2 regions of the Marinobacter sp. C2H3 genome follow, and region 1 is predicted to be linked to the other one. Evidence: predicted binding sites of a transcription regulator. Region 1 holds the regulator's gene; the other holds the start of a gene.
The links. Region 1 encodes FliA, which starts transcription of late flagellar genes. Its sites were predicted from a motif close to CTAAAGTTTNNNNNNNNNNNGCCGNTAA; they were not measured.
Positions count from the first base shown of each region.

Region 1 (3,410 bases):
CGGCTCTTCCCGGTTGCGCACCTCGTCGAACATGGTGTTGACGTAGTCCAGCGCCTCGAGCACCACGTCCATCAGCTCGGCATCGACCCGGCGCTTGCGGTTGCGCAGGATATCGAACACATTCTCCGCGGAGTGACAGCAGTTCACAAGCGCGTCCAGCTGCAGGAAGCCCGCACCGCCCTTGACCGTGTGAAAGCCCCGGAAGATGGCGTTCAGGAGATCGCCGTCATCCGGATGCTGTTCCAGATCAACCAGCTGCTCAGACAGTTTCTCGAGAATTTCACCGGCTTCCACCAGGAAGTCCTGGAGAATCTCTTCATCGGCATCGAGCGCCATGGACTACCCTCTTTCGTCAAAAACCGAGACTGGACAACAGGTCGTCAACGTCGTCCTGCCCAGACACCACATCTTCCCGCTCTGCCGCCTTGATCTGCGGGCCAACGCCCTGCTCGGCGGATTCCTTTTTCTCTTCCAGCTCGTGCACGGTACCGGTGAGCTGGTCGACGTGGCTGGCCATGACCACCAGGCCCAGCAGGTGTTCTTCCACCTCTTTCACCAGGGCGGTCACTTTCTGGATCACCTGGCCTGTCAGGTCCTGGAAGTCCTGGGCGAGGAGGATTTCCGAGAGATTGTTGTAAATGGCGTCGGCATCGCCGGACAGGCTGTCAAAAAACCGGTCAATGCGGCCATACAGTTCCCGGAATTCAGCCGGCGCCATCTCCCGCCGGCGCAGGCGAACCCACTCGTCTTTCAGGGCCACGGCCTCGTCCCGCATGGCGTGGGCCCGGGGCATGGCGTCCTCCACCAGATCCATGGTGCGGTTGGCGGCCTGGCCGGTCATTTTCACCACGTATTCCAGCCGGTCCGAGGCGTCGGACATCTTGGACAGGGCTTCCTGCTGCTCGGCGTTGCGCGGGTCGATCTGGAAGTTGCGGATGGCCTCGTGGAGGCTGCGGGTAAGCCGGCCCACCTCGCGGTACAGGCTCTGATCCCGCACTTCGCTGAGCTCGTTGATCAGCGCCATGGACCGGGCGTAGTCGCCCGCCTGCACGCTCTCGGCCAGCTCCGCCGCCTGGCGCTCCAGGGTTTCCGTCACCTCCGGATCGAGGCCCTGATGGTTCTTCTTGCTGTCGCTCATGAGAGCCATCCGACCTCTGGTTATTGAATGCGTTCGAAGATCTTTTCAATCTTCTCCTTGAGCACCGCGGCGGTGAACGGCTTGACCACGTAGCCGTTCACGCCGGCCTGGGCGGCGGCGACGATCTGGTCCCGCTTGGCCTCGGCGGTCACCATCAGCACCGGCAGGTTCTTCAGATTCTCGTCCGCCCGAACCGCCTTGAGCAGGTCGAATCCGGACATACCGGGCATGTTCCAGTCGGTCACCAGGAAATCGTATTTGCCGCTCCTGAGCATCGGCAGCGCGGTGTTGCCGTCGTCGGCCTCGTCGGTGTTGGTGAACCCGAGGTCACGCAGCAGGTTCTTGATGATCCGTCTCATCGTCGAAAAGTCGTCCACGATGAGGATTTTCATGTTCTTGTCCAAAGGGACCTCCCGTTGGTTGCTCCCGGAATTCGTTCGACCTGTGTGCCTGCATCGCCGGCACCGCCCGGATGAATGGTCTATTGTCAGTCGTTTGGCCCGGTTGTAAAGCGCCGGTTACCAAAAAACACCGTCAGGACATCGTCTTGCGCCGGGCGCCTAGCCGTGCCAGTCCGCCAGACGGCCTCGCAACCGATGGGCGGCCTGGCTGTGAATCTGACTGACCCGGCTCTCGCTGACCCCGATCACCGCACCAATCTCCTTCAGGTTCAGCTCTTCCTGGTAGTACAGGCTCAGAACCAGCTTTTCCCGCTCCGGCAGTTCGTCGATAGCCTGCGCCAGGCTGCGACGGAAGGCGTCTTCGGACAGCCCGTCCAGGGGATTGTCGTCATCGTCTGTGTGGTCTATCGGCAGCTCGCCGGATTCATTGAGCTCATCGAGGCTAAAAAGTCGTCCGCCGTTGGCGTCGGACAGGGAGGAATGATACTCCGCGAGATCCATGCCCAGTTCCTCGGCCACTTCGGCGTCCTGGGCTTCCCGGCCGAGCCGGTCTTCCACGGCCTTGATGGCCTGGGCAATGCGGCGGGAATTGCGGTGAACAGACCGGGGCACCCAGTCACCTTTGCGGATTTCGTCCACCATGGCGCCGCGGATGCGGATGCCGGCGTAGGTTTCGAAGCTGGCTCCGCGAGTGGAGGTGTAACGCTGGGCCGCCTCGAGCAGGCCAATCATGCCGGCCTGCATAAGGTCTTCGAGCTGCACGGAGGCCGGCAAGCGGGCCAGCAGGTGCAGGGCAATTTTCTTGACCAGCGGGGCGTGCGTCTCGACCAGTTCAGAGGGCCTGGCCGACAGCGTCTGTTGGTACATTCCCAGGTGTTTCGCCAATGTCATCTATCCATTATTTTTGGGGCTTGGCTGGATTCGATTCAGACTTCGACGAGCCGCTCCACAAAAAATTCAAGATGCCCGCGGGGGGACGACGGCAGTGGCCAGCTGTCAACCTTATCGGCCAACGCCTTGATGGCCAGCGACGCCTTGGCCCGAGGATAGGCATCAAGCACGGCCCGTTGCCGTTGGACGGCTTTTTTGACGGCCTCGTCGTAAGGAACGATACCGACATATTGTAGCGCGACTTCCAGGAACCGGTCGGTCACTCGCGTGAGCTTTTCGAACAGGTGGCGGCCTTCCTGGTCGTTCGCCACCTGGTTGGCCAGGATGCGGAACCGGTTGGTGCCGTAGTCCCGATTCATCAGTTTGATCAGGGCGTAGGCGTCGGTGATGGATGTGGGCTCATCGCACACCACCAGCAGCAGTTCCTGGGACGCCCGCAGAAACGACACGACCGACTCGGAGATACCCGCGGCGGTGTCCACAATCAGCACATCGATCTGGTCGCCGAGTTCGCTGAAGGCGTTGATCAGGCCAGCGTGTTCCATGGCGCTGAGCTGGGTCATGCGCTGGGTACCGGAGGAGGCCGGCACGATTTTGATCCCACCCGGACCATTGACCAGCACGTCCCGAAGGTCGCACTCCCCGGACAGCACATCCTGCAGGTTGCGGTTGGCGGTGATGCCGAGCAGAACGTCAATGTTGGCCAGCCCCAGGTCGGCGTCCAGCAGGACGACCCGGCGGCCTTTCTGGGCCAGGGCAATGCCGAGGTTGACCGAGACATTGCTCTTGCCAACGCCGCCCTTGCCTCCGGTAACCGCGATCACCTGAACCGGATGTGCTTTGCTCATAGTCTGTCTCTAGTCCTGTGGCCCGGCGGGCCCGGAGTTGTCACCGGCTCAGGCGCCCCGTGCAGCCGCCTCGGATGCCTGTACCGTTTTCAGTCGTTCAACCGCCAGCCGCACCAGCGGAATGGCCTCGGC
Region 1 is NZ_JBBBNZ010000002.1:554,655-558,064, forward strand. It holds gene V3388_RS07605 (chemotaxis protein CheA) at 1-336, opposite strand, end outside; gene V3388_RS07610 (protein phosphatase CheZ) at 353-1,138, opposite strand; gene cheY (chemotaxis response regulator CheY) at 1,159-1,542, opposite strand; gene V3388_RS07620 (RNA polymerase sigma factor FliA) at 1,699-2,430, opposite strand; gene V3388_RS07625 (MinD/ParA family protein) at 2,466-3,278, opposite strand; gene flhF (flagellar biosynthesis protein FlhF) at 3,327-3,410, opposite strand, start outside.

Region 2 (3,410 bases), on a different contig from region 1:
GCGTGGTCGACAGCCTCTCACCGGGGACCGGCACCCAGTTCAGCCTGTTGCCCCAGGATAACGCCACGGGGAACTTCAACAAGATCGTCCAGAAAGTGCCCGTACGCATTCGCCTGACCGGGCCGGCCGAGGCACTGCCCAAACTCCGGCCGGGCCTGTCGGTCATCCCGGCGGTCGACACGCGAGAGCCCGCGAGCGGCGACAGCTATCGCTCCGCCAGCCCTGCCCACAAGGCCGAGGCCCAGGAAGGACCGTCGCAGCCGTGAGCGAGCAGGTGCCCAGCTGGAAGCAGCGCATCGGGTTTATCGCCGTTGTTTTCGGCATGTTCATGGCGATTCTGGACATCCAGATCGTCGCCAGTTCCCTGAACGAGATCCAGGCCGGTGTGTCCGCCACCCGGGACCAGATTTCCTGGGTGCAGACCGCCTACCTGATCGCCGAAGTGATCATGATTCCCCTGTCCGGTATGCTCACCCGCATTTTGTCCACCCGGGTGGCTTTTGTGCTGTCCTGCGCGGGTTTCACGCTGGCCAGCGTCGGTTGCGCCCTGGCAACGTCCCTGCCCGTGCTGGTGGCCCTGAGGGCCCTGCAGGGATTCCTCGGGGGCGCCATGATCCCCATTGCCTACGCGGTCAGCTTTTCGGTGTTCCCCAGCCGCATGCTTGGCATGGTTCAGGCGGTGATGGGGCTGGTCGCCACCATGGCCCCATCCATTGGGCCGACCGTCGGAGGCCTGATCACCCAGACCCTGAGCTACCACTGGCTGTTCTTTGTCAACGTGCTGCCGGGCATCCTCGTGAGTGTTGCGGTCTGGAACACGCTGGACATCGACACCGGTGACCGGCGCCTGATTCGCCGGCTGGACGTGGTCGGCCTGGCCCTGATGGCGACGTTTCTTGGCTGCCTGGAATACGTGCTGGAAGAAGGTCCCGGCGACGACTGGTTCGACAGCACCCTGATCCGCTCCCTGAGCCTCGTGACCGTGGTTGCCGCGGTGGCGTTTTTCGTCCGCGTGATGACCGTGGAGACCCCGATCGTGGACCTCCGGGCGTTCCGCAACCGCAACTTTGCCATCGGCGCCGGCCTCGGGTTCTGTGTCGGCATCGCCCTGTACGGGCTCACCTACCTGATGCCCCAGTTCTTTGGCGTGGTCCGCCACTACAACGCCCTGCAGATCGGGGAGATCATGTTTGTCACCGGCGCCGCCATGTTCTGTTTCGCGCCGGTGGCCGGGCGGGCGTCGGACTACATGGACCCCCGCATTCTCCTGGCGGTCGGCCTGACCTGTGTGGGGATTGGAACGGCGATGAACTCCACGCTGGACAGCCAGGCCGGCTACGACTACTTCTTCTGGCCGCAGGTTATCCGGGGTATCGGGCTGGTGCTCTGTATCATTCCCATCACCCGGATTGCCCTCGGCACCCTGCCCAAGCACGAGGTGGGCAACGCCAGCGGGCTGTTCAACGTGTTGCGTAACCTCGGCGGCGCCGTTGGCCTGGCCATGCTGGACACCACCCGGGACGTCCAGTTCGACGTGCACTGGAACGCGCTGATTCCCCACATCGATACCGGGCGTGAGGTGGTGCTCGAACGGCTGCAAAGCCTTCAACTCACGCTCACCGGCGCCTCTCCAGACCCTCAGGCGGGGGCGGTGGCCCTGTTGGCCCAGCGGATCGGCACGGAAGCCCAGACCATGGCGTTCAACGACATCTTCCTGTGGATGGGCATCATTTACCTGGTGGCCGTCCCCCTGCTGTTGTTCATGAATCCGCCCAGGGCAGGCGCCAGCGGCGGGCACTGACCGCCGTTTTCCCGGCTCGCCACGGCCGCCCTCAGGCGACATGCCAGAACCGGTTACAGGTAAACACATTCCGAAACATGACTGGTTAAAGGCCTTCGGCCAATCGCCGATATACTGAACATCAGGGAGCGGACAGTCAGGCACGGACAGCGCCGGTGCGGTCAATTTCGATGCCGCGCCGGCGCGGCACAACAACCACGTCAACGGGTTCTGAAACCACCATGCCCATCTCCATCCGAAACCGACTACTCATCCTGGCGCTCTTGCCGGTCATCCTGATGGCCGTCGCACTGTTCTTTACCGTCCGCTACCAGACCGGCCAGTTGGTCGACAGTGAAATGGCGAGCGTCGAATCGAGCGTCACCGACCTGCAGCGCAAGGAACTCAAGGAGCTGATGGACATGACCTACGCGTCCATCAAGCACATCTACGAGAACGGCGGCTCCCTGGACGATGCCCTGCCGATCCTGCGCAACCTGAAGTTCGGCGACAGCGGCTACATTTTCGGTTACACGGACGACGGCAAGCGCGTGCTGCTGGGCCAGTCGGACAAGGGCCTTGGCGAGAATTTCTGGGACCTCCAGGATAAGCGGGGCAACTACCTGGTGCGCGGGCTGGTGAACGCCGCCAAAAATGGGGACGGGTACTACACCTACTGGTTCCCGCGCCCGGGCAAGGACGACTCAGAAGCCGAACCGAAGGAGTCCTACTCCATCTACCTGGATCGCTGGGGCATCATGCTGGGCACGGGCTTCTACCTGGACGACGTGTCCACCGTGCTGAACAGCCTGTCCGAGGCGGGCCGCAGCAGCGTGCAGGCCAGCAACGCCACGTTCGCCGGTATCGCCGCCCTGGTGGTGATCCTGGCCGGCATCATCGGCTACGCCATCAGCCTGACCATCAGCCGGCCCATCGCCAGCATTTCCCGATCGGTGGAGCAGCTCTCGGCCGGCGACGCCGACCTGACGACCCGGGTCACGGTCAACGACCGCTTCGAACTGGGGCAACTGGCGGAGCACATCAACACCTTCATGGCCCTGCTCGCGGGCCTGATCCAGGACGTAAAGAAAAACTCCGCCCTCACCCACCAGAACGCCGAGACCATTACCCGGCACACCACCGCGCTGTCCCGGCTGGTCAGCGATCAGGACGCGGAAACCGACCAGGTCGCCACCGCGGTGACCGAGATGACGTCGGCCGCCAGCGAGATTTCGGCCAGTGCCGCCAGTGCCGCCAGCTCCGCTTCCGAGGCCTCCAAGGAGACCACCCGCTCGAAGGAAATCATCGCCAACGCCGCGGCCGAGATGAACGCCCTGAACAACGACATCGGCGCCTCGGCCTATGAGGTTGAGGAAGTGGGCAAAGGGGTGGATTCCATCAACACCGTGATCCAGGTGATCAATGCGATTGCCGAGCAGACCAACCTGCTCGCCCTGAACGCGGCCATTGAGGCGGCCCGGGCCGGCGAGCACGGTCGGGGCTTCTCGGTGGTGGCGGATGAAGTCCGCAACCTGGCCCAGAAGACCCAGAAGAGCACCGAGGAAATCGCCAACACCATCACCGACCTCACCAAAAAAGCGTCCGCAGCGGTACAGTCCATCCGCACCTC
Region 2 is NZ_JBBBNZ010000001.1:530,980-534,389, reverse strand. It holds gene V3388_RS02340 (HlyD family secretion protein) at 1-266, shown strand, start outside; gene V3388_RS02335 (DHA2 family efflux MFS transporter permease subunit) at 263-1,801, shown strand; gene V3388_RS02330 (methyl-accepting chemotaxis protein) at 2,023-3,410, shown strand, end outside.
Region 2: V3388_RS02330 (methyl-accepting chemotaxis protein) is a predicted target of FliA. The motif match lies at 1,887-1,914, and genes of this name have one in related genera.